3 regions of the Pantoea sp. SYBGC1 genome follow, and region 1 is predicted to be linked to each of the others. Evidence: predicted binding sites of a transcription regulator. Region 1 holds the regulator's gene; each other region holds the start of a gene.

What was found. Region 1 encodes PurR, which represses purine synthesis genes. Its sites were predicted from a motif close to CANGCAAACGTTTGCNTG; they were not measured.
Positions count from the first base shown of each region.
Region 2: the regulator PurR is predicted to act here: its motif matches at 3,617-3,634, upstream of glyA (serine hydroxymethyltransferase).
Region 3: the regulator PurR is predicted to act here: its motif matches at 8,140-8,157, upstream of guaB (IMP dehydrogenase).

Region 1 is NZ_JBXUNM010000001.1:341,050-350,977, reverse strand. Features, by position in the region: gene eptA (phosphoethanolamine transferase EptA) at 1-429, shown strand, start outside; gene AC2CF9_RS01695 (TetR/AcrR family transcriptional regulator) at 469-1,071, shown strand; gene nemA (alkene reductase) at 1,113-2,210, shown strand; gene gloA (lactoylglutathione lyase) at 2,307-2,714, shown strand; gene rnt (ribonuclease T) at 2,823-3,506, shown strand; gene AC2CF9_RS01675 (Grx4 family monothiol glutaredoxin) at 3,545-3,877, opposite strand; gene AC2CF9_RS01670 (C40 family peptidase) at 4,230-5,018, shown strand; gene purR (HTH-type transcriptional repressor PurR) at 5,316-6,341, shown strand; gene punR (DNA-binding transcriptional activator PunR) at 6,338-7,249, opposite strand; gene punC (purine nucleoside transporter PunC) at 7,358-8,551, shown strand; gene cfa (cyclopropane fatty acyl phospholipid synthase) at 8,824-9,928, shown strand, end outside.
Region 2 is NZ_JBXUNM010000008.1:71,965-81,892, reverse strand. Features, by position in the region: gene csiE (stationary phase inducible protein CsiE) at 1-956, shown strand, start outside; gene AC2CF9_RS13885 (3-phenylpropionate MFS transporter) at 938-2,086, opposite strand; gene glyA (serine hydroxymethyltransferase) at 2,252-3,505, opposite strand; gene hmpA (NO-inducible flavohemoprotein) at 3,829-5,013, shown strand; gene glnB (nitrogen regulatory protein P-II) at 5,072-5,410, opposite strand; gene glrR (two-component system response regulator GlrR) at 5,492-6,823, opposite strand; gene qseG (two-component system QseEF-associated lipoprotein QseG) at 6,820-7,491, opposite strand; gene AC2CF9_RS13855 (sensor histidine kinase) at 7,488-8,918, opposite strand; gene purL (phosphoribosylformylglycinamidine synthase) at 9,493-9,928, opposite strand, start outside.
Region 3 is NZ_JBXUNM010000008.1:106,092-116,019, reverse strand. Features, by position in the region: gene AC2CF9_RS14035 (YodC family protein) at 1-171, shown strand, start outside; gene AC2CF9_RS14030 (DUF3750 domain-containing protein) at 204-980, opposite strand; gene AC2CF9_RS14025 (DUF262 domain-containing protein) at 1,357-3,309, opposite strand; gene AC2CF9_RS14020 (DUF262 domain-containing protein) at 3,306-4,586, opposite strand; gene guaA (glutamine-hydrolyzing GMP synthase) at 4,960-6,540, opposite strand; gene guaB (IMP dehydrogenase) at 6,613-8,079, opposite strand; gene xseA (exodeoxyribonuclease VII large subunit) at 8,249-9,622, shown strand; gene AC2CF9_RS14000 (M4 family metallopeptidase) at 9,721-9,928, shown strand, end outside.

The DNA.
Region 1 (9,928 bases):
GACAGTAATCAGATTCAGGATTGCGATCCGCAGGCGCTGGTCAACACCTACGACAATACCCTGCTTTATACCGACAGCATGCTGAGCCAGACTATCGACAAGCTGAAAGCGCTGAGCGACCGCTTTAACGTGGCGCTGGTCTATCTTTCGGATCACGGCGAGTCGCTGGGCGAACACGGTATGTACCTGCACGGTGCGCCCTGGATGCTTGCCCCGTCACAGCAGACGCACATTCCGCTGCTGATGTGGTTTTCACCCGGCTATGCCAGCGCGTTTCATCTGGATGAAACCTGTCTGCGGCAGCAGGCCGCAACGCAGCCGGTCTCCCAGGATAACCTGTTTCATACGCTGCTGGGCCTGTTCGATATCCGGACACAGGTTTATCAGCCGCAGCTGGATATGATCAAATCGTGCCAGCAGAAAAGCTGACGCTTGCATTAGACCGACTGGTCTACTAGGCTTCTGCTCATGAATAAAAGTGTGCAACGTAATGAAACCCGTGAACACCTGCTCGCTACCGGCGAGCAGGTTTGTCTGCAGCGCGGCTTTACCGGAATGGGACTCAACGAAGTGCTCACGCTGGCGGCCGTGCCAAAAGGGTCCTTCTATTACTATTTCCGCTCTAAAGAGGCGTTTGGCGTCGCGCTGCTGGAGCGCTATTTCGTCAATTATCTGCAGCAGATCAATCAGCAGCTGACCCTGCCATCCCTGCCCGCGCGTCAGCGGCTGCTGGCGCATTTTCGTTCAGGCCAGCAGCTGTTTACTGAGCAGGGGCTTATTATGGGCTGCCTGGGCGTCAAGCTGTCGGCTGAGGTATGCGATCTCTCAGAGCCGATGCGCGATGCGCTGCAGCGCGGCGCCAGCGCCATTATTGCCGCTTACGCACACTGCCTGACCGAGGCTGCGGCTGAACAGCCGCTGCTATTTAATCAGACTCCGGTGCAGCTTGCGCAGCGTTGCTACCTGCTCTGGCTGGGCGCCAGCCTGCAGAGTAAAATTTCCCGCGAGCCCGATCCAATTAATCTGGCACTCAGCACTATCGAACAGTGGCTTAACGGCCCGCATTTTTAAAACAGATGTTTATAGACGACCGGTCTAATAGAGGAATTACTATGGCGAGCAAACAGCTATTTTCCCCGCTGAAAGTGGGTGCAGTTACCGTTCCTAACCGCGTATTTATGGCACCGCTGACGCGGCTGCGCAGCATTGAGCCGGGTGATGTTCCCACGCCGATGATGGCTGAGTACTACCAGCAGCGTGCCGGAGCGGGCCTGATCATTACTGAAGCGACGCAGGTCTCTTTTCAGGCTAAAGGCTATGCGGGCGCACCGGGCCTGCATACGCAGCAGCAGATTGATGCCTGGAAGATGATCAACGAAGGTATTCACGCTGCTCAGGGCCACGTTGCGGTTCAGCTGTGGCATACCGGCCGCATTTCGCATTACAGCGTGCAGCCCGAGGGCAATGCACCGGTTGCGCCGTCTGCCCTGCCAGCCGGTACCCGTACCTCGCTGCGCGCCGCTGACGGCAGCGTGTATCGCGAAGAGACCTCCGTGCCGCGCGAACTGACCGTCGATGAAATTAAACAGATTGTGCAGGATTTCGGCCAGGCTGCAGCCAATGCCCGCGAGGCTGGCTTTGACCTGCTTGAGCTGCACTCAGCGCACGGCTATCTGATGCACCAGTTCCTGTCGCCTGACTCAAACAAGCGGGACGATGAGTATGGCGGCTCGATTGAAAAGCGCGGCCGCTTTGCGCTGGAAGTGGTGGATGCCGCGATCGCCAACTGGTCTGCCGATCGCGTCGGGATCCGCGTTTCACCTGTCGGGGCGTTCCAGAACCTGGAAAATGGCCCGGATGAAGAGGAAGCTGCGCTCTGGTATATCAGTGAACTGGGCAAACGCGGCCTGGCCTATCTGCACCTTTCTGAGCCAGACTGGGCGGGTGGCAAACCTTACACTGATGCGTTCCGCGAAAAAGTCCGCGCGGCTTTCCCCGGTGTGATCATCGGTGCCGGTGCCTACAGCGTGGAAAAAGCGGATGATTTGATCGCGCGCGGCCTGATTGATGCCGTGGCGTTTGGCCGCGACTTTATTGCCAACCCGGACCTGGTTGCCCGCCTGCAGCAGGATGCTCCGCTTAACCCGCAGCGCCCGGAGAGTTTCTACGGCGGCGGTGCGGAAGGTTACATCGACTACCCGACGCTGTAACCGGCAGCTGCCGCATAACGATGCGGCAGCCCCGTCACCCGCTATACTTGTACTGTTTCTGCGTCAAAATCTGACCATGTTAAAAAAGAGGATGTTATGCGTTTACTTCACACCATGTTACGCGTTGGCGATCTGCAACGCTCAATTGACTTCTATACCCGCGTACTGGGTATGCGCGTGCTGCGTCAGAGTGAAAATGCAGAATATAAATATACTCTGGCATTTGTTGGCTACACCGAAGAGAGCGAAGGTGCGGTCATTGAGCTGACCTATAACTGGGGTACGGAAAAATATGACCTCGGTAACGCCTATGGTCACATCGCGCTGGGCGTGGACGATGTCGCCGCCACCTGCGAGCGCATCCGCAGCGCGGGCGGCAACGTCACCCGTGAGGCGGGCCCGGTTAAAGGTGGCAGCACGATTATTGCGTTTGTTGAAGATCCCGATGGCTATAAAATTGAGCTGATTGAAAACAAGCATGCCGGCAATGGTCTTGGTAACTGATGCCTGACGCCAGCCCGCAAATTTGCGGGCTGGTTTTTCTCATCTGCTGCACCCTCCCGCCTTTTTTGCCATAATGCGCGCTGCCCTTTTCACTGCTATGAGATCCTGATGTCTGAATCGAACGCCCAGAACGCCCTTAACCAACGCTTTCGCGGCTTTTATCCGGTAGTTATTGATGTTGAAACCGCCGGTTTTAATGCGCAGACTGATGCACTGCTGGAGATTGCCGCCACGACCCTGAAAATGGATGAGGATGGCTGGCTGCAGCGTGACGAAACCCTGCATTTCCACATCGAACCCTTTGCAGGTGCCCTTCTTCATCCTGAAGCGCTGGCGTTTACCGGTATCGATCCTGCAAACCCGCTGCGCGGCGCAGTGAGCGAATATGAAGCGCTGCACGCCATCTTTAAACAGGTGCGCAAAGGGCTCAAAGAGAGCGGCTGCAACCGGGCGATTATCGTGGCGCATAATGCCAACTTTGATCACAGCTTTGTCACGGCGGCGGCTGAGCGTGCCAGCCTGAAGCGCAACCCCTTCCATCCGTTTGCCACCTTTGATACGGCAGCGCTGAGCGGGCTGGTACTGGGACAGACGGTGCTGGCGAAAGCGTGCAAGGCGGCAGGTATCGATTTTGACAGCACGCAGGCGCACTCGGCGCTCTATGATACAGAGCAGACGGCAATGCTGTTTTGCGAGCTGGTAAACCGCTGGAAGCGTTTAGGTGGCTGGCCGCTGGCGCTGAATGACGCTGAAGCAGAGAGCGAAGCCGCAGGCGAAAGCGCGGCAGAGTAAGAGAATAAAAAAGGCCGGCGCTGCGCCGGCCTTTTGATTTATTCCGCTTCTTTGTGCTTCTCAGCGGTTTCTTTGATCAGCGGCTGAAGTTCACCGCGCTGGAACATTTCAACGATGATATCGCAGCCGCCGACCAGCTCACCATCCACCCACAGCTGCGGGAAGGTTGGCCAGTTAGCGTATTTTGGCAGTTCAGCACGGATATCAGGATTCTGCAGGATATCGACATACGCGAAGCGTTCGCCACAGGCAGAGAGCGCCTGAACAGCCTGAGCTGAGAAGCCGCAGCTTGGCAGTTTTGGCGATCCTTTCATATACAGCAGGATCGGGTTTTCTGCGATCTGGCGCTGAATTTTTTCAACAGTACTCATTTTTGCCTTCCTTAATTCTTCACTTCGTGTTTGTTTATTGTAGCGACTTCATCCCGCGACTGAAATCGGGAATTTGCCTCGTTGCGGCATGAATCGCCATGTTTGTTAAGTTTGCCGCCACGGGCGTATGACGAAGTGTGTATTAATACACGATTAGCAATAAATATGCTGCGTTAACCGCCTGAAACCGCTCATTTTTGCTGCACAGCCCTTGTGTTGATGGATTTAATAAAAAAGACCTTACCTTTTGTAAAAAAAGTGGATTAGAATCAATCCGGCGCTGATCGCTGATCAGAATTTTCTAATATTGCCGCGGTCTGCTTCTGCAGCCTGCCGAACCTGTAACCGGACTATGCGTTTACTGATTACGCTTTTCATACTGGCTTTTGCTCAGCTGTTTTTTAACGTGGCCGCTGCTTCACCGCACAAGCCGGTTAACGCCAGCCTGCAGAAAGCGGAGAAAAAGAGTGCGCGCGACGATGAACGCCGCAAACGACGTCCGGTTAAAACCTCGGCTAAAAAAACACGCGTCACGCCCGTACAAAAAGTTAAATCGAAAAAAAGCCTGCACGCAGAACCGCCTGTGACTTCCCGTACCGCCCGTAAAAAAGCGCCCGCCCTCTCTGCCAGCAAAAAATATGGTCATCAGCGTACCAGCCGGAAAACAGCGGCAGCGGAAGAGAGTAATGATGCGCTGACCGGTATCAGGCTCAGCAAATCCCACCGCCTGCGCTATCAGAAGGCGCGTGAAACCGCCATGACTAAACTTATGGGCCAGCTGGGCAAACCTTATCAGTGGGGTGGCACCTCTCCGCTTACCGGATTCGACTGCAGTGGCCTGGTCTGGTACGCCTATAAAGATCTGGTCCGTTTCAAGCTGCCGCGCACGGCCAATGAAATGTATCATCTGCGCGATGCCGCTCCCATCAAGCGCGAAATGCTGGAGAAAGGCGATCTGGTGTTTTTCCGCATCAATAATCGCGGCACAGCCGATCATGTTGGCGTTTATCTGGGTAACGGCAAATTTATTCAGTCGCCGCGTACCGGCAAAGATATCCAGATCAGCGCGCTGGGTGAAGATTACTGGCAGAAGCACTATGTTGGCGCACGCCGCATGATGACGCCTAAAACCATTCGTTAGCAGTTGCGCAACATGCCGCGCGCGTCCCGGCCTGACTACACGCCAGTTGTCGGACTCTAAATATTTTCATCTGACCGCAGGTAAAAATCTCGTTTTATGCCCCTTGCCTTGCTAGAATCGCCGCCTTTCGTTGCGCAACACCTTTTGCGCACGCTGCTGTCATTATCTGTTGCGGTTAATTACTCGCCCTGAATCAGCCATTTTTACGCTGGAATGAGGCAGAAAACCCTGCGCAGACGCAAACGTTTAACACTATACTTATCATAAAGTTGCGATAGGTTTAAGAGGTCCATTTTCATGGCAACAATTAAAGATGTGGCAAAACGCGCTGGCGTATCAACGACCACGGTTTCGCACGTCATCAATAAAACGCGCTTTGTCGCTGAAGAGACGCGTAATGCCGTGTGGGAGGCGATTAAAGCGCTGCACTATTCTCCCAGCGCCGTGGCGCGCAGCCTGAAGGTTAATCACACTAAAACACTGGGGTTGCTGGCAACGTCCAGTGAAGCCCCCTACTTTGCTGAAATCATCGAAGCAATTGAAAATCACTGCTTCGCTCAGGGCTACACGCTGATTCTGGGCAACGCGCACAATGACCTGCAAAAGCAGCGCGCCTATCTGTCGATGATGGCGCAAAAGCGGGTAGATGGCCTGCTGGTGATGTGCTCTGAGTATCCGGACGATCTGCTTCAGATGCTGGAAGAGAATCGCAATATTCCGATGGTGGTCATGGACTGGGGCGCTTCCCGCGGTGATTTTACCGATACCGTGCAGGATAATGCCTTTCAGGGCGGCTACCTGGCCGGTCGTTACCTGATCGAGCGCGGTCATCGCGATATTGGCGCTATCCCGGGCCAGCTGGAGCGCAATACCGGCGGCGGACGGCACGCCGGCTTCCTGCAGGCGATGCAAGAGGCGGGGATCGCGGTGCGTGCGGAGTGGATCGTGCAGGGCGATTTTGAACCTGAGTCGGGTTATCAGGCGATGCAGCAGATCCTGAGCCAGAAGCAGCGTCCTACCGCTGTGTTCTGCGGCGGCGACATCATGGCAATGGGCGCGATCTGCGCCGCCGATGAGATGGGCCTGCGCGTTCCGCAGGATATTTCGGTGATCGGCTATGACAATGTGCGCAACGCCCGCTACTTTACGCCGGCGCTGACGACAGTGCATCAGCCCAAAGCTCAGCTGGGTGAAAAAGCGCTGGAGATGCTGCTGGACCGCATTACCAGTAAACGCGAAGAGCCGCAAACGATTGAAGTTCAGCCCAGCCTGATTGAGCGTCGCTCGGTCGGGGATGGTCCGTTTCGCGACTATCGCCGCTAAGCGCGGCGCTCGCTGAGCCACTCATGATTTAGCGTCTCAGCATCTCCCAGGTATTCCAGCAGCCAGGCCAGCGCCGGCGACGCCCGCTGCCCGGCCCAGCTGACGCAGCAGGGACTCTCCGGAAAAGGCTGCGGCAATATCAGCTCCACCAGCGCGCCGCTATCCAGTAGCGGCCGCGCCAGGTGTCCCGGGATCATCCCTACGCACAGGCCAGCCTGCAGGCAGTCGATTCCGGTTTCCCACTCCGGCACCACCAGCCGGCGCTGATTATCCAGCGTCCACGTCATACGGCGCGGTAGCGCGCGCGACGTATCTTCCAGCACCAGCGACGGCCAGGCGCGCAGCGCCTCTTCGTCAGGATGCGCGCTCTGCGCCAGTGGGTGATCCGGACTGACCACGCAGCGCCAGTTAAGGGCGCCCATATCCTGAAAAGCAAAGCGTCCGCCAACCGGGATCGCCTGCGTGGCACCAATGGCTACGTCAACCCGGCCATCAGCCAGCGCATCCCATACGCCGTTAAACACTTCATAGCTGATGATCAGCTCCATATCGGGAAAGTGGCGATAGAAATCTTTCACCAGCTGGCGCGTGCGCTGCGGCTTGACGATACAATCAACGGCAATAGTGAGCTGGCCGCGCCAGCCGTTGGCCAGCTGCTGACACTGCCGTCGCGTCGCCAGCATTTTTTTGATAACAGAGCGGCCTTCACGCACAAAATGCTCGCCGGCTGGCGTCAGAACCACTTCCCGATGCTGGCGTTCAAACAGCTCCACGGCCAGCCAGCTCTCCAGCTGCCTGATGGTATAGCTGATAGCAGAAGGCACGCGGTGCAGCTCCTGCGCTGCCGCGCTGAAACTGCCGGTGCGGGCGACGGCGTCCGCCACCTCAAGCGCATATTCAGACCACATATTTTTGCCTTCAAAAAATTTAACAGCACTCTGCAAATATTAGCGTTTCACAAAGCTGACTGCACCCTTTTACACTCCTCCGCGTTTCCCTGCCGAATGAGAAAAATAGTGATGTCATCTAAAGGATTTCTGCCCTATCTGGCGCTGCTGAGCATGCTCGGCTTTCTCGCCACGGATATGTATCTGCCCGCATTCAGCGATATGCAGCGTGATTTTGCCACCGCTCCGGGTGTTATCAGCGCCAGCCTGAGCCTGTTTCTGGCGGGCTTTGCCTGTGCGCAGGTGGGCTGGGGACTCCTCTCTGACCGAATTGGCCGCAAACCGGTTTTACTGGCGGGCCTCTCAATATTTGCCCTGAGCTGTCTGGCCATGCTGTGGGCCGACAACGTCTGGCTGATGCTGGCACTGCGCTTTATTCAGGCTGTGGGCGTCTGTGCCGCCGCCGTGAGCTGGCAGGCGCTGGTTATCGATCGCTACCCTAAAGCGCAGGCCAATAAAGTGTTTGCCACTATTATGCCGCTGGTGGCGCTCTCTCCTGCTCTGGCTCCGCTGCTGGGTGCCTGGCTGATGAGTCATTTTCACTGGCGCACTATTTTCCTGGTGCTGACGCTGATTACGCTGGTGCTGCTGGCAGGTACCCTCAGACTTCGTTCGCCGCGTATCTCTCAGGCGGCGCGCGGCGATCAGCCTGGCTGGCTGACGCTGCTCGCTACCCGCGCCTACAGTGGCAATGTGCTGATTTACTCCGCCTGCTCTGCCAGCTTCTTTGCCTGGCTGACGGGCTCCCCCTTTATTCTGGCGGCCGCAGGCTTAACCCCGGCCGATATCGGGCTCAGCTATGTGCCGCAGACGATGGCTTTCCTGATTGGCGGTTTTGGCTGTCGTGCGCTGCTTAATCGCTTTCAGGGCGCGCAGCTGCTGCCGTGGCTGCTGCTGATTTACAGCCTGAGCATTCTGAGCCTCTTTGCCGTTGCGCTGCTTCCCGCGCCGTCGCTCTTTGCCCTGCTGCTGCCTTTTTGCGGGATGGCGCTGGCAAACGGCGCTATCTACCCGATTGTGGTTGCCAGCGCGCTGGCGCCGTTCCCGCACGCCAGCGGTAAAGCAGCCGGTTTACAGAATCTGCTGCAGCTTGGCTTATGCTTCCTTGCCAGCCTGATTGTCTCGGCTGGTTTGCAGCAGGCGCTTTATCACACTACGCTGGTAATGGTAAGTACGGTGGTGCTCGCCTGGATGGGCTTCGCCTGGCAGCGCGCAACAGCAAAATCAGCCGATATCGCCCATCCCTGCGAAGACAACGCATAAGCCGGTCTGGTGCTATTTTGCCAGAGAGCGATCTGCCCGCCGTCCCGCGGCAGGTCGCTGTCTCTTCTGATATTCATAACAAGAACAGCGCTCCCGGTCTTACCGGGACAGCCTCTGCGTGCGGCCAGGCCGCTGCGCATTGCGTGAGTCCGGACTATTCATACCTCTGTTAATGTGGTTTAGCTGCGCACGGCACCACCCTGCGTTCTTTCACAGACCTGATGCAGATCCTTCTGTTTCCCGGGTCCTATTTACAAGGTGATGGAGAAGCTATGAGTTCATCATGTGCAGAAGCAGTCACTCCCGAAGAGAATGCGTGGTTTCGTATTGCCCGGGAGTTACTTGAACAGGCAAATATTCGCGTTAATGGTTCACGACCGTGGGATATTCAGGTTCATCATGCTGACTTTTTTAAGCGCGTGATACAGGAAGGCTCACTGGGTCTGGGCGAAAGTTACATGGATGGGTGGTGGACGTGCGAACGACTGGATATGTTTTTTCAGCGCGCGCTCAGACATCATCTCGATCACCAGCTGCCGCACCACTTCAAAGATACGCTGCGCATCGCCGCTGCACGGCTGACCAATCTGCAATCAAAAAAGCGCGCCTGGCAGGTCGGCAGAGCGCACTACGATTTGGGTAATGACCTGTTCAGCCTGATGCTGGACCCGTATATGCAGTACTCCTGCGGCTACTGGCATCATGCGGACACGCTGGAAGCGGCGCAGGAAGCCAAGCTGGATCTGATCTGCCGTAAACTGCAGCTTGAACCCGGCATGTCTCTGCTGGATATCGGCTGCGGCTGGGGCGGGCTGGCGGAGTTTGCTGCCCGCCGCTACGGTGTCAGCGTATATGGCGTCACTATCTCCCAGGAGCAGCAAAAGATGGCACAGCAGCGCTGCGCCGGGCTGGACGTCACGATACTGCTGCAGGATTATCGCGACCTTGAGCAGCAGTTTGACCGCATCGTTTCCGTCGGGATGTTTGAGCACGTTGGCCCGAAAAATTATGCGACCTATTTCAGTGTGGTTAACCGCAACCTGAAACCCGGCGGCCTCTTTCTGCTGCACACTATCGGGGCGGTAAGAACCGATATGCGGGTAGATCCGTGGATCGATAAATATATTTTCCCGAATGGCTGCCTGCCCTCTGTGCGACAGATAGCGGACGCCAGTGAGCCTTATTTTATTATGGAAGACTGGCACAACTTCGGGACCGATTATGACACCACGCTCATGGCGTGGCATACGCGTTTCCTGGCGGCGTGGCCGCAGCTCTCTGCCCGCTATGATGAGCGTTTTAAGCGTATGTTCAGCTACTATCTCAATGCGTGTGCAGGTGCCTTTCGCGCCCGGGATATTCAGCTGTGGCAGGTGA
Region 2 (9,928 bases), on a different contig from region 1:
ATTTTGTTCCCGCACTGCGTCAGCGACTCAAAGTTCTGCAGATCGAAAAAGCGCTGTGGGATGAGATCAACCTGCAGGCGCTGATCCAGCACTGCAGCCTGCGGCTGATGCGCAATTTCTCTCCGCGCGACCAGCTTTTTCTGCTTATTTTTATGAAGTATGCCCTTTGCCAGCGTCAGGCGGCGCTGTTCAGCGAGCGGCAGCGCAGCTGGCTGGCAGAGAAAGCGGAGCGTGCCGCAGCAGACGATGTCATTCACCACTGGCAGAAACGCTGTCATCTGATGCCCGATGCCAGCGAAACTGATTTCTGGACGCTGCTCTTTAGTCTGATTCATGCGCCTGACGCCACTCAGCTGAGCGCGCCACAGGCGCACCGGTTGATGAGTGCCACAGAAGCGTTGATTGCGCGTTTTGAACAGCTGGCAAAAACGCGCATCCGCAACCAGCATGAGCTGAAGCTCCAGCTCTATACCCATCTGGCGCAGGCGCTGGACCGCAGCCATTTCTCCATTGGCATCGATAATAGCGTGGCGCTGGATGTGGCGCGGCTCTATCCGCGGCTGATGCGCACTACCGAGCGCGCGCTGTACCATTTCAGCAGCGACTTTGGCACGCAGTTCAGCGCGGAAGAGACCAGCCTGGTGGCGGTGCTGTTTGGTGCCTGGATGATGCAGGAGAGCGCACTGCAGGAGAAGCAGGTACTGCTGCTCACCGGCGTCGACGCCGCGCTGGAGCAGCTGCTGGAGCAGCAGCTGCGCGACATGACGCTGCTGCCGATCAATATAACCTATCAGGATATGCTGCACTTCCAGCGCGAGGGCGCACCGCGCGATGTGGCGCTGGTGGTTACCCCCTATGCTATTTCGCTGCCGCTCTTTTCGCCGCCGCTGATCCACGCAGAACTGCCGTTAAGCGATCATCAGCAGCAGCGTATTCTTCAGCTGCTGGACGCCTGAGCCGCAGGACGCAGGAACAGCGCCGGCAGCGCCACCAGCGCCATGACCCAGAAGAGATGCCCCTGCAGATGGGCAAACAGGACGCCGCAGATCATGGTCATCACGGCAATCCCGCCCCCCATCGCCAGCGCCGAGTAGAGCGACTGCAGGCGAATCACCTCGGTGCCTTTGCGTGCAGCGATAAAGCGCATCGCCGCCAGGTGACAAATGGTAAAACTGCCGCAGTGCAAAATCTGTGCGACAACCAGCAGCGGCAGCGCGGTCGTGGCGCCGAGCAGCGTCCAGCGCAGCAGCGCGCAGACGCCGGAAAGCAGCAGCAGATCGCGTGCGCTCCAGCGTCTGAACAGCCGGTTGCTGAGGGCAAAGATTACGATCTCCGCCACCACGCCGAGCGACCACAGATACCCCACTACGGAGGCGGAGTAGCCCGCCTGCTGCCACCAGATGGCACTGAAACTATAGTAGGCGGCATGCGCGCCCTGCAGCAGCGTAACGCAGCTCATAAAACGCCAGACGCTCTTTTCCCGCAGTAGATCGCGCCACGCCGCCCAGCCGCCGCTGGCGCCCTGTCGCGCCTCCCCCTGCGCACGCGTCTGCGGTGGCAGCAGCATTCCACTCAGCATGGCCACTACGCCCAGACTCAGCAGCAGCAAAACCGCCTGATAAGAGTAAGCGCTGACCAGCATGCCGGTGAGCGCCGAGCTGATGACAAACGCCAGCGATCCCCAGAGCCGCACCGGACCGTAGGCCAGCCCAATCTGGCGCGTCCAGGTTGCCGCCAGCGCGTCGCTCAGCGGCACCAGCGGAGAGAAAAAGAGATTGAACCCCACCATGACCAGCAGCAGCCAGAGCCACTGACCGCCGAACCAGAAGCCGAGGGCGAACAGTGCGGTCAGAAGCGCCAGCAGCCGCAGCGCGACAATCAGCTGAGCCGGATTTTTAACCTGCGAGGCGATAAGCAGGCTGCCGGCGAAGCGCGCGACCATGCCACAACCGAGCAGCAAGCCAATTTTTTCCGCATCGAGTCCGCTGCCCTGCAGCCAGACGCTCCAGAAAGGTAAATAGATGCCGTAGCAAAAAAAGTAGGTGAAATAGCTCAGTCCCAGCCATCTGGCTGATGCGATGGTCATGCTCTCTCCTGTGGCGCGCGCCACTGCCTGCGGTTTGGGCGCTACTTTGGCAAAGCACCGGCCAAAAAGAAACCCGCAGAGCGGATCAATCGTGCGCTAAGCAGCGGAAAATACGCCAATAAAAAAGGATGGCCGGAGCCATCCTTTTTTATCAGCTAAAACCTGTCAGGCATAAACGGGCAGACGGGCACAGATATCGAGCACTTTCTGTTTGGTGCGTTCGATGGTGGCTTCGTCATTCACGTTATCCAGCACGTCGGCGATCCAGCCAGCCAGTTCACGCACGTCTGCTTCTTTGAAGCCGCGACGGGTTACCGCTGGTGTACCGATACGCACGCCAGAAGTCACAAACGGGCTTTTCGGATCGTTTGGCACGCTGTTTTTGTTCACAGTGATATTTGCACGTCCCAGCGCGGCATCCGCTTCTTTACCGGTCAGGCCTTTGCTCACCAGATCGATCAGGAACAGATGGTTATACGTACCGCCGGAAACGATGTTGTAACCGCGCTCCAGCAGGACTTCAACCATCGCTTTAGCGTTTTTAGCCACCTGCTGCTGATAGGTTTTGAACTCCGGCTCCATCGCCTCTTTGAAAGCCACGGCTTTACCGGCGATGACGTGCATCAGCGGGCCGCCCTGGCCGCCAGGGAAGACAGCTGAGTTGAGCTTCTTATACAGTTCCTCATCTCCGCCCTGCGCCAGAATCAGGCCGCCACGCGGACCCGCCAGCGTTTTATGCGTCGTCGTGGTCACGATATGCGCGTGCGGAACCGGGTTAGGATAGACATCAGCTGCCACCAGACCTGCCACGTGAGCCATATCCACAAACAGCCAGGCGCCGATGCTGTCAGCGATTTCACGCATTTTTGCCCAGTCGCAGACGCCAGAGTAGGCAGAAAAGCCGCCGATGATCATTTTTGGCTTATGCGTCTGTGCCAGCTCGGCCAATTCGTCATAGTTAATTTTGCCGGTTTCATCGATGCCGTAAGGGATGACGTTGTAGAGTTTTCCGGAGAGATTGACCGGTGAACCGTGGGTCAGGTGACCACCGTGTGCCAGATTCATGCCCAGAATGGTATCACCCGGCTGCAGCAGCGCGGTGTAAACAGCGAAGTTTGCCTGCGAACCAGAGTGAGGCTGAACGTTGGCAAAATCTGCACCAAACAGCGCTTTTGCGCGGTCGATTGCCAGCTGCTCAACGATATCAACATATTCACAACCGCCGTAGTAGCGCTTGCCCGGATAGCCTTCCGCGTATTTATTGGTGAGCTGTGAACCTTGCGCCTGCATAACGCGCGGGCTGGTATAGTTTTCTGAAGCGATCAGTTCAATGTGCTCTTCCTGACGCACTTTCTCCTGCTCCATAGCCTGCCACAAATCGGCATCATAATCGGCAATGTTCATATCACGCTTTAACATCCGCATCTCCTGACTCAGCAACTTTAACGGCAATTTAAGCCCCCGCTTAGGGGCGAAGGCCAACAGTGTAAACGGTTTTGCCAGGGGACGATAGCGCCAGGGCGCTCTTTTTACGCAAACGATTGGCATACCGCTGGAACGCCTTTTTTACGCTTCAGCTGCACGCAGAAAAAAGACATGGATTGACGGACGGTAAGCGTAAACCGCCCGGAATGCGTACCCGGTTCGCGCTAAAAGCCGCTGCTGCCGGTTTACAGCCGGACGTGCGCGGCATAAGATGCATTTAAAATACATCTTTTAAATTATCCGCTGAGGAACACACCATGCTCGACGCTCAGACTATCGCGACCATTAAATCTTCCGTGCCCGCTATTGCAAAAATGGGACCCGCTCTTACCGGCTGTTTTTACCACAAACTGCTGAACGATCATCCTGAACTGAAAAATGTGTTTAACATGAACAATCAGCGCAGCGGCGATCAGCGTGAAGCCCTGTTTAATGCGATTTGCGCTTACGCCACCCATCTGGAGGATTTACCAGCGCTGCTGCCGGCGGTCGAGAAAATTGCGCAGAAGCACGCCAGCCTGAATATCCGGCCTGAACAGTATGATCTGGTAGGCGCCACGCTGCTGGCCACCATCAAAGAACAGCTCAATCCGGGCGATGAGGTACTTACGGCCTGGGGTAAAGCGTATGCGCTGCTGGCGCAGGTCTTTATTGAGCGTGAAGAAGCTATCTATCAGGCATCTGAGCAGAAGAGCGGTGGCTGGCGCGGCCTGCGTGACTTTCGTATCCGCCGCATCACGCCGGAAAGCAGCGTGATTACCAGTCTGGAGCTGGTTCCCAATGACGGGCAGCCGGTGGCCGGTTTTCTGCCGGGGCAATATCTGACGCTCAGCCTGCGTCTGACAGAAAACGGGTTTATGCAGCATCGCCAGTACTCGCTGACGCACGCGCCTGACGGCAAAGCCTACCGTATTGCTGTCAAACGTGAAGCGCACGGCACCGTGTCGGGCTGGCTGCACGACTGCGCCCGGGTGGGAAATATTGTGCAGTGCAGCGCGCCGGCGGGTGACGTCGTGCTGCAGACCACACCAGCGACGCCGGTGACGCTGATCTCAGCGGGCGTCGGCCAGACGCCGATGTTAGCGATGCTCGCAGTGCTGGCGCAGCAGCAGCATCCGGCAGCTGTGACCTGGCTGCACGCGGCTGAAAATGGCGCGCAGCACGCCTTTGCGCGGGAAGTTGCCGCGCTGGGCGCCACCCTGCCGCACTTTCGCAGCCACGTCTGGTATCGCCAGCCTGCCAGCGACGATGCCGGCCGGTATGATGCAGCGGGCGTAATGGATCTGGCCTGCGTGTCAGCGGAGCTGAACCAGCCGGACCGCGCGTTCTGGCTCTGCGGGCCGCTGCCGTTTATGCAGTTTGTCGCTCGCCAGCTGCTGGATGCAGGCGTCGATACCGCACGCATTCACTATGAGGTTTTTGGCCCGCACAAAGTGCTGTAACTGCGGCAATAAAAAAGCCTGCGGCAGGCAGGCTTTTACTGTGGCGCCGGACAGAGGATTAAATCGCCTCCTCATCCTCTTCGCCGGTGCGGATACGCACCACGCGCGCCACGTCAAATACGAAAATTTTACCGTCGCCGATTTTGCCGGTCTGCGCCGTTTTCATGATGGTTTCCACGCAGGTATCGACGATGTCATCCCCGACAACCATCTCGATTTTTACCTTGGGCAGAAAATCGACCATATATTCGGCACCACGATAGAGCTCGGTGTGACCTTTCTGGCGTCCAAACCCTTTAACTTCGCTCACCGTCATCCCGGTGATGCCGACTTCCGCCAGCGCTTCACGCACATCATCAAGTTTGAATGGTTTAATAATTGCATCGATCTTTTTCATCGCAGATCCCTTTTTCGCTCCCTCCATGACGGACGGATAACAGAAAGTATATATCGCTAACGGCGCCTGTGGCGCGGCAAACTACTCTTTAAAGTCGCTGGCGTCCAGCTCATGACGAGACAGCAGCTTATAGAACTCGGTACGGTTACGTCCAGCAAGACGCGCAGCGTGAGTAACGTTGCCTTTGGTCATCTGCAGCAGCTTGCGCAGATAGTTCAGCTCAAACTGGTTGCGCGCTTCCGCAAAGGTAGGCAGCGCGGTGTTCTCGCCCGACAGCGCCTGCTCTACCAGCGCTTCACCAATCACGGGTGCAACGCTCAGCGCAACGCACTGCTCAATGACGTTAACCAGCTGACGGACATTACCCGGCCAGCTGGCGCTGACCAGCCGCTTCATTGCACCGGCAGAGAAGCTGCGGACGAATGGCTTGTGGCGTCCGGCGGCCTGACGCAGTAAATGGTTAGCCAGCAGCGGAATATCTTCAGCACGCTCGTGCAGCGCCGGAAGTTTAAGATTCACCACATTGAGCCGGTAGTAGAGATCTTCCCGAAAACTCTTTTTCTCCATCGCTTTTGGCAGGTCGCGATGGGTGGCAGAAAGGATACGTACGTTGATCTCCACATCCCGGTTACTGCCCAGCGGACGCACTTTGCGCTCCTGCAGCACGCGCAGCAGTTTGATCTGCAGCGCCGGAGGCATATCGCCAATCTCATCCAGAAACAGCGTGCCGCCCTCTGCTGCCTGAAATAATCCTTCGCGCGCGCTGACCGCGCCGGTAAATGCGCCGCGCGCGTGGCCAAACAGCTCTGACTCCAGCAGCTGCTCCGGCAGTGCGCCGCAGTTAATGGCGATAAAGGGTTTTGCCGCGCGCGGACTGGCAGCATGGATTGCCTGTGCCAGCACCTCTTTCCCGGTGCCGCTCTGACCGTTAATCAGTATGGAGACGTCCGACTGCGCCACCATATGCGCCTGCTCCAGCAGCCGCTGCATCAGGGGATTCCGGGTGACAATCGCTTCGCGCCACCGGTCGTCACTGACCGGTGCACGCAGCGCCAGCGCCTCATCGATCGCTTTATACAGCGCATCGCGATCCACGGGCTTGGTGAGAAAGCTGAATACCCCCTGCTGCGTGGCAGAAACCGCATCGGGTATGGAGCCGTGCGCGGTCAGGATAATAACCGGCAGCCCGGCGTGACGCCGCTGAATTTCGCCAAACAGCGCCAGCCCGTCCATCTCATCCATACGCAGATCGCTGATGACCACATCCGCTGGCTCTTTCTGCAGCTGACGCAGCGCCTCAGCCCCGCTGGCGGCAGTAACGACCTGAAAACCTTCACTGCTGAGACGCATCCCGAGCAGCCTGAGCAGGCCAGGGTCATCATCTACCAGCAGTAAACGGGCACGTGCACTCATGGCTGCTCCTCCCGGCTTTCATCCCCGGCGTGCGGGCTGTCGCTGCTGTCCGGCGCTTTACGCGACGAAAGCTGGCGCTCTATGTCAGTCAGCCGCTCCAGTTTGCGCTGGGTTTCGTTCAGCGCCTGGTGCAGCCGGGCCTGCTGATGGCGCAGGGCATCCAGTTCGCTATCGTGACTCTGCTGCAGCGCGCTGTAGCGGCTGCGCGCCTCGCTCAGCTCCAGCTGTGCAGCCTGGTTACTGCGCCACAGCTGGATCAGCGGACGCACCGTTGCGGGAAAGTCTGCGCTGTAGCTGTCGAGCGTGGCGATATACTGACGGCGCTCAACCGGCGTAACGTTACCGTTCGCCAGCAGAATGCCCTGCTTGAAGGCGCGCGCCCAGCTCTGCACCGGCCAGCGGCGGGCCTCCGCGCGGGCTTCCGCCGCCGAAAACCGTTCGCTGCAGTCAATCGCTCGCTGCCAGTAAAGCGGATTGTTTACCGCCGCTGCGGTTTCAGCAGGCCATACGTTCTGGCAAGCGGTGGTAAGGTAGTCCGGCAGCCGGGTATCGGGTTCTGTGACGCTGATATGCTCACGCTGGGGCATGGGCACCGCATGAGGCTGGCAGGCGCTCACGCCGCTCAAAATAAGTACGCTCAGAAGAGCTTGTCTGATAAGGCGTTTCATAGTTCAGGTTTCCTGGCACCGGCGGGTAAAATAATGCGGAAACAGACATCTGCCTCTTTGTGACTGACCAGCTGCAGGTCTCCCTGCATGCGACGCAGACAATCTTTTGCAATGCTCAGGCCCAGGCCGCTGCCTTTTACGGGCCCCTGCCGCTGCTGGCTGCCCTGATAGAAAGGTTCGAAGATCATCGCCTGCTCCTCTGGCGGAATCGGGGTACCGCTATTCGCCACGTCAATCCACACCCGGTCGCCTTTTTGCCGGCTGTGCAGCCAGATGTTACCGGATTCACGACCATAGTTCACGGCGTTCGAGTAGAGGTTATCGATAACGCGCTCCAGCAGCGTCGCTTCCGCCAGACAGCGGGTGGCCTGCAGATCAACGTGCGTTTTTATTCGCCGGGCGCTGGCAGGCAGCGAATGCACGTGGGTGACAGCCGCCACGATCGCATCCAGCGCGACCGGCTCCGGAGTAAGCGGCATCTCGTTCAGCTTGCGGTTGTAATCCAGCAGCTGCTCAATCAGGCGCTGCAGATGGCGACTGCTGCTGTCGAGAATAGCGACGATCTCCTGCTGCTCTGCGTTGAGCGGCCCGGCAATGCCATCGGCCAGCAGCTCTGTGCCTTCGCGCAGGCTGGCGAGCGGCGTTTTCAGCTCGTGTGAAAGATGACGTAAAAATTCATGTCGCTGCGCCTCCAGCCAGCTCAGCCGTTCGCTAAGCCAGGCAATACGCTGTCCCAGCGAGCGCAGCTCACGCGGTCCGCGAAAGCTGACGTTATTTTCCAGCGACTGCCCTTCCCCCAGCCGGTTGATCATCCGCTCCACGCGCTTTACCGGCCCGATAATCATGCCGGTAAACAGCAGCACCAGCATCAGCGTAACCAGGAACAGGATCAGCGCCTGCCAGCCAAAGAACTGACCGCGCTCGGCGATATCGCGCTGCAGCTGCAGCCCGCGGGAAAACACCACGTCGCGCGTCGCCTGCACCATACGCGCGTTAGCGTCAGAAAAGCGCTCCAGCGCGGCGGCACCGGATGCTGAAGGATTGCCGTTTTCGCAGGCGGCCGTGGCGAGCTGCGGCAGCGTACTGCGCAGCAGGGTAAACGTGGGCAGTTCCGGCAGGCTGGCCGCATGGCTGTTCAGCATCTGCCCGTAGCGGGTCCACTGGGTGGTATAGAGTCTGACCAGCGCAGCATCACCGAGTACGCAATATTGACGATAGCTGCGCTCAAGCTCCAGGGCGGTGCGGGCCATCGCCTCGCTGCGCCGCACGTCGGTAAAGGTGTTGCGATTGGTGTCTGCCGCCTGATTACTGAGCGCAGAGAGGCTTTCCCACGCCTGCCACGCCAGCACCAGCAGCGGCAGCAGCACCAGTAAAAAGGCCATCAGAACCAGTTGTCGCAGGGATCGGGGAAACGGACGCCATCTCATACTGCCGCGCTCTCGTAAAAAGTGTGCTGCAGGCATGCTAGCTAACTCTGGCGCGCTTAGAAAGCCGGAAATGCAAACGGCAGACCCGAAGGTCTGCCGCTCAGAAAAGGTGGAGCCTAACTCAACGTTACGTCCGGTGCTTGATAACGCTGCAATGCAGACGATTATCGGTCAGGTGGACGGCAGGCTCCGTTTGGTGCGTCATTCAGGGTTCTGTGAGCTCTGCCGTAAATTACGGGGCAATCACAGACAGGCGAATGAGCCACGTCCTGATTATAGCAACTATCGTGCCACTTTTTAAAACTCTTTATTTATCAGAGTGACGCCATAGCCGCGCTGCGCCCGGCAGGTAGCCGTGAGCTGCTGACCACATGAAAGTGTCTCTGCTTAGCGACGCATTTAGCCTGGATTTTTCCGATTAATATAAATCAAAGAGTTAAGTGTCTCCAGAAAGAGACAGTGCGGCAGGCGATTTGTCAGAATTGAGCGACAGTCGTCTGCGTCAGATAAAAAAGCCGCCCTTTACTGCGGCGGCTTTTTTTACTGTTTACAGGCACCTGCTGTGAAACGCAGATTAGCCCAGCTGCTTACGCGCATTACGGAAAATGCGCATCCACGGGCTGTCTTCGCCCCACTCTGCCGGATGCCAGGAGTTGCTGACGGTACGGAAGACGCGCTCCGGATGCGGCATCATGATCGTAACGCGACCGCTTTCGTTGGTGACCGCCGTGATACCGTTTGGCGAGCCGTTCGGGTTAGCCGGATAGCTTTCGGTCACTTTACCGAAGTTATCCGTGAAGCGCAGTGCCACCAGGCCTTTTGCTTCCAGCGCCGCCAGATGGGCGCCGTCGCGCACTTCAACAAAGCCTTCACCGTGTGATACCGCAATCGGCATGCGCGAACCCGCCATCCCCTCCAGCAGCAGCGACGGACTGGCCGCCACTTCCACCAGGCTGAAACGCGCTTCAAAGCGCTCAGACTGATTGCGGACAAAACGCGGCCACAGCTCG
Region 3 (9,928 bases), on a different contig from region 1:
GCAGGCGATTTTGTGCAGTCGAAAACCGGTGGTCCTAAAATGCAGGTGCTGCGTGCAGAGGGCGATATGCTCTGGTGCGCCCGTATCGACGACCCGCTGAAAAAAGAGATTGAGATTAGAGCAGACAGCGTCAATCTCTATCATGAAGAGGGCGACTTCGGCGTCTGCTGAGTGCCCGGCGCGCCGCAATTCGCGGCGCCCCGTCAGGGATTATCCTTCTGCACGTTATCCCGCCCGATACCGCCAATAAACGGCAGCCGCAGGCGCAGCGGCGTGAAATCCACGCCCAGATTAAGCCCCAGCAGGTTCATCTCAACCCCCTCTTCCGCACCGACCGTCACGCCCAGTACGCCCAGCAGCGACAGCTGCAGGCCGCGCCCCGATGGCGGCAGCCCTATCGGGTGCAGCAGCGAGCGGTAATCCTTACCAACCGCATTTGCCGGCAGGTCGAGCTTCAGCGCCGGCACTTGGCGACCAATATGCGCCAGAAAGGTATTGCTGTTTGGCCCCGGCCAGGCGCGATAGGTGGCGGGCCACGGGTAAGAGCGGATTGCCGCCTCAATCTGCGGGATCATCGCCTGCGCTGCCGCCCCGCGGTGATCCACCAGCAGACGCGGACGGGCGCCATACCAGTAGCCATCCGGCAGGTTGCGGTTACGCCGCACCTTGTCACCGCTGCCCCAGCTGATCACCTCATAGCGGTTATATTGCGTTTCGCCGGCGCGCTTAAAGATGATCCACGGATGCACCGCCACCGCGCCTTTCCAGCCGTAAGTAGGTGCCGCATAGACCTGCACCACCGCCTCGCTGGCGTAGCGCTGCGGATCGGGTGCGAGTCCGGCGGAGTCGCGCCGCGCGGTGGCCCAGCCGCCCTGCCCGGTCTGCAGGTCGCCGCTGCGCGTCGCCTGCGCCAGGCTCGCCGCCAGCGACAGGATCACGGCGCAAAGAAAAGTCAGCAGGATAAGTTTCACAGGCAGCATTCAGGGTGTCCGGGCAGAGAAAGAGTGCGTCATTATGCAGCAAAACGGCGTCTGTTTATTCACCAACTATGCGCTGGCACGCGACGCGCCGGCAAACACATCATCGTGTGCTGTCGCTGTGTTTCAGCCATAAAAAAGCCCGCACGCGGCGGGCTTTATGTCAGGAGGGGGTTATTCCCACTCTATGGTAAACGCCATCTTAAAAAAATATAAAATCAATGACATAGTATTTAATTTCCATATCAATACCCCACAAAATATTATGGCAAGAAAACCTGAGTGCTGTACTAATCGCGTCGCCCGATGCAAAACGCTTTTAGACTGACAACTTGCACTCCGCGAGGGAGATTCGTCCAAAAGCGGTTATTCAAAGAAGTCAAAGCCCCAGGTAGGATTCTCCGCTTGCCTCCACCAGACTTACATCATCACGAAGCAATGTCACCATCTCTTCATGATGCGCTGTTATCTGCTGATCGTCCCAGCTTGTATCTCGAGTGATTTCCGCCATTCTCTTGAGCTTGGGACTTTGACGTTCAATCGTATCCTTGAAGTTTTCGGCCTTCGCTCCGGGAAGGCTATTGCTGAATTTTGAGTTCGCGCTGACGCTTACGAGCGCGAGATTGCCAAGCAGGTTAAGGCTAGAACCTGAAACAACCGCGCCTGACTGTTCTTTGTCCGGATGCTGTGGATAAAAGTGCTCAATGGAAGTTCTGAACTGAAATTTGAAATCTCGTTTTGAGGAATCGCTCAACAGAAGATAGTCGAGATACGAAAAGACGATACGGCTAATACCAAACCCTTGTGGTTGCTTATCTTCCTCAAAGGGGAATGCCTCTTTGACCTTGCTGCGGGCATACCCCCTCAACAAATCGGCAAGATCCGCATGTTTCGCGTTTTGAGGGGCTTTAACGGATAGCCAGCGAAGAACTTTGGTAATCCAGTGCATCGTTCGCGGAGAGGTGTAGGTAATCCGAAGCATGGACTGAAGTAGCAACACATCTCGGGTATATGGGTCAGCACCGCCGTCCTCCTCTACGTTTCCATTGCTGGTCGAGAAAACATGGATGTACGTCGGAGTTAACTTCTTGTCCGCGCCGCCTTTCTTCAATCGCTGGAGAGACCAATCGCCATCGTCACCAATGTTCGCTGTGAATTGACGCTTCAGGATGAAGCCATCGAAGAGATTGCGGCACTTGAGAAGCATGAATGCAAAGCTACGCACCCAATCGGCTTTAGCATCGGGTACATTCTTTACAGCGTCGTCAAATGACTTGATGAGGCGCTTGTCGTCAAGCTGGCCTTCGTCTTCGACCTCATCGCTTTTCATGATTCTTAGAACGTGTAGCAGAAAGGCTGGAAACTCAATAGTCGAACGAAACCGCTCGTTGCCCTCGTCTTCAGTTGAATTTGACTCGATCTCTTTAGCGTATTTTGACAACGCCTCATCCAGGGACAACGATACTCCTTCGGAGGATTGCCTTGATGAATTGTTGCTGGATTGCGGACAACTTTCCATTAGCGACGCGAAGCTGGTCACCTCCAGCCAGGACCATTCATCGCCAAATACTTTGTTTCGCAAACTGGTGTCACCACGGGTCAGAGACATCTGGACATAAGAATCCATGTCAGCACAGGCATCCCAAATCCACGCGAAGCATTCGCGTTCAGATTGATTGGGCAGTTTGCTCATCAGGCGAGCCTTAACAATATCAACCTGCCTGAGTTGCTGCCCACGAGTGTTCATGATCTCGAAGTAGCGATTGAGGTCGGTATTGAGTGGCAGCGAGGCACGGACAACAGTCACCTTCGTTAGCAAGAAATCGGAGAATTTTTTGCGTGAGCGATTAAGGGCTTCATTTTGTTTGAAGAACTGATTGATGATGCTGTAGCCTTCATGAATGCCAGCATCTGCATTATTTATGGAGTACTGCGGTCGGACATGTTCCTTAGCCGCCTCCTGTGCTACTCGCCGCAGGGCTTCCGTTGCCCGTGCGCGCGACTCATATTGCAAATGGCCTGCATGGCCAACCGACGGCTTCTCACCCTCACCGTCCTGCTCCAAGAAGGTCAGAAGCAAATAGAGGGTTGTAAGTCTTTGTTGTCCATCTATGACCTCGAACTCATCTTCTCTACCCCGCTTGATTACAACAAGGTTCCCAAGAAAATAGCCGTCCTGACCTCCAATTACCGAGTCGTGAATATCGCTGATAAGTTGCTCAATTTGTTCGGCACGCCAAGCATAGTTCCGTTGATAAACAGGAATCAGATAATTGTCCGTGAATAGCTTGCCTACTGTTAGCAGTTCAGGTTTCAACTCCTTTTTACTCATTGCAGCCCCTTGATAAAAATAACGAGTTCCTTTTCGTGGTTGGTGTTGTATGGCTGACTTGCTATTGGAAGTTTGCGGACAACACTTCCATTCATCGCGTTGCGTAGCAAAACAAAAGGCGATTTATTTGCATCGTTTTTACCTCGCGCTCGGTTGTCAGCAGATACAAATTGCACACGAAGTAACTCGACTCGCAAGGCATATGCCCATGCGAATAACCTATTTCGCACTTCATCCACATCTTCATCGCCAAACTTGTTTGTATAGCAAAGCAGCGCGGCAATGAACAATTCGTACACGTAGCGGTAGCGACTTTGAGATGGGCCAAAGTTTTTGAAACCTTTGTCGATAACCTCTTTTTCCAGTATCTTCAATTCGTCAAGCATGAATGTCACCATCTCGAAAAATGAGCGCCCAGCGATTATTGGTGCATCAAGCTGAAAGCGGCTACGACCGGCATTTCGTGCATCATGTGTAGAGGGCTCCGCCCATGCACTTAGAAGTGGCATAGCGGCTTGTGCTGCAAGGTGATATCGCTGATTTGGCGAAAATGATCTGTGGGATCGTGATGAAATCCCCTTGAACATGCCGATGTCCCGAATAGCAAATTCGAGCGAGCTTTCGCCTCGTGACCACTTGGATATCCGGTATAAAAAAGTAGAAAAAAGCCTGTCCAGATCCTCGTCTTTTACGGCTTCCCAAGCCTCAACGACAGCCACTTTCATAGCAGCGGACTCATCATGCATTTCGCGCAGGTGATGTGCTTTTAGCAAGTCGTGAGGGGCAAGCGGTTTGCCGCGATAGTTCTGGGAATCAAAGACACGAAATGCCTCATCAATATCGTCCGTCACAATACGCACCAATTGACATTTGTGGCGGATAAAATCCAAAAATTCTTTTTTATCTTCCAACTGCGACAGGCGTTTTTGAAGCTCCATCCAAACCAGGGAGACAGGGGTTTCGCTGTTACCAGACACCGAAATCTGATGATTTATCGGATCTAAGGCCGCAAGAATCATTCGCAAAGTTAGCAGACGTTGCTGTCCGTCGACTACATTAAGATACTCACCATCATCGTGAAGAATGATCGCACCCAAAACATAGGGAATATCATTTCGTTCGGTATCTCGAAGAGCCTCGCTGAGATCATCCACCAGTTGTAGAGCGGTCGATACTTCCCAACTGTATGGGCGTTGATAGTTTGGTATTCGAAGGCCTTGCTTGAGTAGTTCATCCACGGTGACTGCACTAACACCGTATTCTCCGTTAATCGCCATTGCTGTCCTGTTATTAAATCTTTTCTAATTTCTTAGCATGTTTTCCGCAAACTTTATTCACCCGTATGGAGACTTCGATTCCGAGCGGCGGCTGTTTTATTCACAATTTCGATTACGAGGTGCTCCTCTGCCGCATATTTAACGATCTGGATGTTTGGGTCGAGAGAACGGTTCTGACCAAAAGCGGGCATTGATGGCATCTACAATGCACCCGATTGTCGATACCATGGTATTTGCTGATACGGTCACTTGATATTTGCTATATCTTCGATTCAGCGTCGGCCTTATATCATGAAAAATGCCATTGATAATGCAGTCAATATCATCAATGGCATTCACTAAATCAATTAAAAAAATAAATTAAATAATAGTCTCATTCCCACTCAATCGTCGCCGGTGGCTTACCGGAGATGTCATACACCACGCGGGAGATGCCGTTGACTTCATTGATGATGCGGTTGGAGACGCGGCCAAGGAAATCGTATGGCAGATGCGCCCAGTGTGCGGTCATAAAGTCGATGGTTTCCACCGCGCGCAGTGAGACGACCCAGTCATACTTACGGCCGTCGCCCATTACGCCAACGGAACGCACCGGCAGGAACACGGTAAACGCCTGGCTCACTTTATTGTAGAGATCCGCTTTACGCAGCTCCTCAATAAAGATGGCGTCGGCGCGGCGCAGCAGATCGCAATACTCTTTCTTCACTTCGCCCAGCACGCGCACGCCGAGACCGGGTCCCGGAAACGGATGACGATAGAGCATGTCATATGGCAGGCCCAGCTCAAGACCGATCTTGCGCACTTCATCTTTGAACAGCTCTTTCAGCGGCTCAACCAGGCCCATCTTCATCTCTTTCGGCAGGCCACCCACGTTATGGTGCGATTTGATGACGTGCGCTTTACCGGTGGCAGAAGCGGCGGACTCAATTACGTCCGGATAGATGGTGCCCTGCGCCAGCCACTTCACTTCGGTCAGCTTCAGCGCTTCTTCATCGAACACTTCAACAAACACGCGGCCGATGATTTTACGCTTGGCTTCCGGATCGTTTTCACCCGCCAGCGCATCGAGGAAGCGCGCTTCCGCCGGTACGTGGACAATGTTCAGACCGAAATGGTCGCCAAACATATCCATCACCTGCTCCGCTTCATTCAGGCGCAGCAGACCGTTATCAACAAATACGCAGGTCAGGCGATCGCCAATGGCGCGGTGCAGCAGCATCGCGGTCACCGAGGAGTCAACGCCGCCGGAGAGGCCGAGGATCACGCGGTCGCTGCCTACCTGCTGGCGGATACGCTCAACGGCGTCTTCAATGATTTTCGCCGGCGTCCAGAGCGCTTCACAGCCGCAGATATCGCGGATAAAGCGCTCCAGCATGCGCAGTCCCTGACGGGTGTGCGTCACTTCCGGATGGAACTGCACGCCGTAAAATTTCTTCTCTTCATTCGCCATGATGGCAAACGGACAGGTTTCAGTGCTGGCGACGGTGACGAAGTCAGCCGGGATTGCGGTGACTTTATCGCCGTGGCTCATCCAGACATCCAGCAGCGGCTTGCCGGCGGCGCTGATCGCATCTTCGATATCACGCACCAGCGCGCTCTGCGTGGTGACTTCCACCTGCGCATAGCCAAACTCGCGCTCATTTGAGCCTTCAACCTTGCCGCCCAGCTGCATCGCCATGGTCTGCATGCCGTAGCAGACGCCCAGTACCGGCACACCAGCGTTAAAGACGTACTCAGGCGCACGCGGGCTGTCCAGCTCGGTGGTGCTCTCAGGGCCACCTGACAGGATAATTCCGTTCGGGTTAAACGCACGGATTTGCTCTTCGGTGACATCCCACGCCCAGAGTTCGCAGTAGACGCCCAGCTCACGCACGCGGCGCGCAACCAGCTGCGTATACTGCGAACCAAAATCGAGGATCAGGATACGATGTTTATGAATATTTTCAGTCGTCATTGAGGCATTTCCAGTGGGATGGACTTAACAATAAAAGCGCCCGGCCAGAGCCGGGCGGGAAATCTTCAGGGATCAGGAACCCATGCGGTAGTTCGGTGACTCTTTGGTGATGGTCACATCGTGCACGTGACTCTCATTGATGCCGGCGCCGCTGATGCGGACAAACTCCGCTTTGGTGCGCAGGTCATCAATGGTCGGGCAGCCGGTCAGACCCATGCAGGAGCGCAGGCCACCCATCTGCTGATGGACGATCTCTTTCAGACGGCCTTTATAGGCAACGCGGCCTTCGATACCTTCCGGCACCAGCTTATCTGCGGCGTTGTCGGTCTGGAAGTAACGGTCAGAAGAGCCTTTGGACATTGCGCCGAGCGAGCCCATGCCGCGGTACGATTTGAATGCGCGCCCCTGATAGAGTTCGATCTCGCCCGGAGACTCTTCGGTGCCGGCCAGCATAGAGCCAACCATCACTGCGGCTGCGCCTGCAGCGATCGCTTTAGCGATATCGCCGGAGAAGCGGATACCGCCATCTGCCACGACCGGAATACCGGTGCCTTCCAGCGCCGCAACGGCGTCAGAAACAGCGGTGATCTGCGGAACGCCCACGCCGGTGACGATACGGGTGGTGCAGATAGAGCCGGGACCGATACCTACTTTCACCGCGCTAACGCCCGCTTCAGCCAGCGCCAGGGCACCGGCGCCGGTGGCAACGTTGCCGCCAATGATTTCAAGGTCGGGGTATTTAGCGCGGGTTTCACGAATGCGCTGCAGTACGCCTTCAGAGTGGCCGTGTGAAGAGTCAATCAGCAGCACATCAACGCCCGCGGCAACCAGCGCATCCACGCGCTCTTCGTTACCGGCGCCGGCACCCACCGCCGCACCTACACGCAGACGACCCTGCGCATCTTTACAGGCGTTGGGTTTACGTTCAGCTTTCTGGAAATCTTTTACGGTAATCATGCCCAGCAGGTGGAAGCTCTCATCCACCACCAGCGCTTTTTCAACGCGCTTTTCATGCATCCTCTGCAGCACCACTTCGCGCGCCTCCCCCTCTTTTACCGTAACCAGACGCTCTTTCGGCGTCATGACCGCGGTAACCGGCAGCGTCAGATCGGTTACAAAGCGCACATCGCGACCGGTGATGATCCCCACCAGCTCGTTACCGGCGTTGACGACCGGATAGCCGGCGAAGCCGTTGCGATCGGTAAGCTCTTTCACTTCCGCCAGCGTCGTGGTTGGCAGCACGGTCTGCGGCTCTGTTACCACGCCACTCTCATGCTTTTTCACCTTACGCACTTCATCAGCCTGACGCTCAATCGACATATTTTTATGAATAAAGCCGAGGCCGCCTTCCTGTGCCAGCGCGATCGCCAGACCCGCTTCGGTCACGGTATCCATCGCCGCAGAGAGCATAGGAATGTTCAGACGGATGTTTTTGGTCAGTTGGGTGCTGAGGTCAGCGGTGTTGGGCAATACAGTGGAGTGAGCGGGAACGAGCAGGACGTCGTCAAATGTGAGGGCTTCTTTCGCGATTCTTAGCATTGCAATATCTCCACCTGGGGGCGTTGAAAACAGATAAAATATTGCCGCGGCATTATACAGGACGAAACCGATTGCCTCTACTGCTTTTTCAGAAAAAGTCTTGATCCTGCGCAGCAGCCCTGTAGTATCGATGAATTAACCCTCTGATTTAAAATTTGATCTTCATCACATGTCGCTACCTGCAACCGCCAATATTTTTACCGTCAGCCGCCTCAACACCACGGTGCGCACGCTGCTGGAAAATGAGATGGGCCTGGTGTGGCTCAGCGCTGAGATCTCCAATTTCACGCAGCCCGCGTCCGGCCACTGGTACTTCACGCTGAAAGATGATGGCGCCCAGGTGCGCTGCGCGATGTTCCGCAACAGCAACCGGCGCGTGACGTTCCGGCCGCAGCACGGGCAGCAGGTGCTGGTGCGGGCCAGCGTCACGCTGTATGAGCCGCGCGGCGACTATCAGTTAATCATTGAAAGCATGCATCCGGCGGGTGAAGGCCTGCTGCAGCAGCAGTTTGAGCAGCTGAAAGCGCAGCTCAGCGCAGAAGGGTTGTTCGATCAGCAGTTCAAACAGCCGCTGCCCGATCCGGCCCGCCAGGTCGGGGTGATCACCTCCGCAACCGGCGCCGCGCTGCATGATGTGCTGCGCGTGCTGCACCGCCGCGATCCCTCACTCCCGGTGGTTATCTACCCCACCGTGGTGCAGGGTGCCGATGCGCCCGCTGCCGTTGTGCGTGCCATCGAGCTGGCCAACCAGCGCAACGAATGTGACGTGCTGATTGTCGGGCGCGGCGGCGGCTCGCTGGAGGATCTCTGGTGCTTCAACGATGAGCGCGTGGCGCGTGCGATTTTTGCCAGCCGCCTGCCGGTGGTCAGCGCCGTGGGGCATGAAACGGATGTCACCATCGCCGATTTTGTCGCCGATCTGCGCGCGCCCACGCCCTCTGCCGCCGCTGAGATTGTCAGCCGCAATCAGGTTGAGCTGCTGCGGCAGCTGCAGTCACAGCAGCAGCGCATGGAGATGGCGATGGACTACTATCTCGCCGGGCAGCAGCGTTACCTCACGCAGCTTCAGCATCGCCTGCAGCAGCAGCATCCGCAGCTGCGCCTGGCGCGGCAACAGACCGCCCTGTTTCAGCTGCAGCGTCGCTTAGGCGCGGCCGCCGATCGGCAGCTGCGCAGCGCCCAGCGCCAGCAGGATCGGCTGCTGCAGCGACTCAGTGCGCAGCAGCCACAGGGGCGCATCCTGCGCGCGCAGCAGCAGCTTGCGCACTGGCACTACCGGCTGCAGCAGAGCATGCAGCAGCAGCTGGGGCAGGATCGCCAGCGCTTTGGCACGCTGATGGCGCAGCTCGAAGGGGTCAGTCCGCTGGCGACGCTGGCGCGCGGCTTCAGCGTTACCACCGATGCGCAGGGCGAGGTTGTAAAACAGATCGCGCCGCTGCAGCCGGGCGACAGGCTGCGCACCCGGCTGGAAGATGGCTGGGTGGAGAGCGAAGTCACCGCCCTCACGCCGCTGAAACGCCGCCGTAAACCCCGCCAGTCCTGACCAGCCCGGCAGGGAGATCCCCTCCCTGCCTGCACGTTCCCTGCTCTGCCTGACCCCGGTCTATACTCTTTGCATACCCATCACTCAGGGAGTCCGGCATGTCATACAGCGTAATTCCCCCCTATATCCTGCGTAACATCATCGACAACTGTGCAGGGCCGCAACAGGCGTCGGCGCGCCGCACGCTTACTCACGTTCAGCAGCTAATGGCGGAGCCGCACCGCGTCATCGCACCGGCGGATATCGCCCGACCAGGCCAGGTGCTGCGCGCCATTTTTGATGCCGGAGAGAGTCAGACGCTGCCCG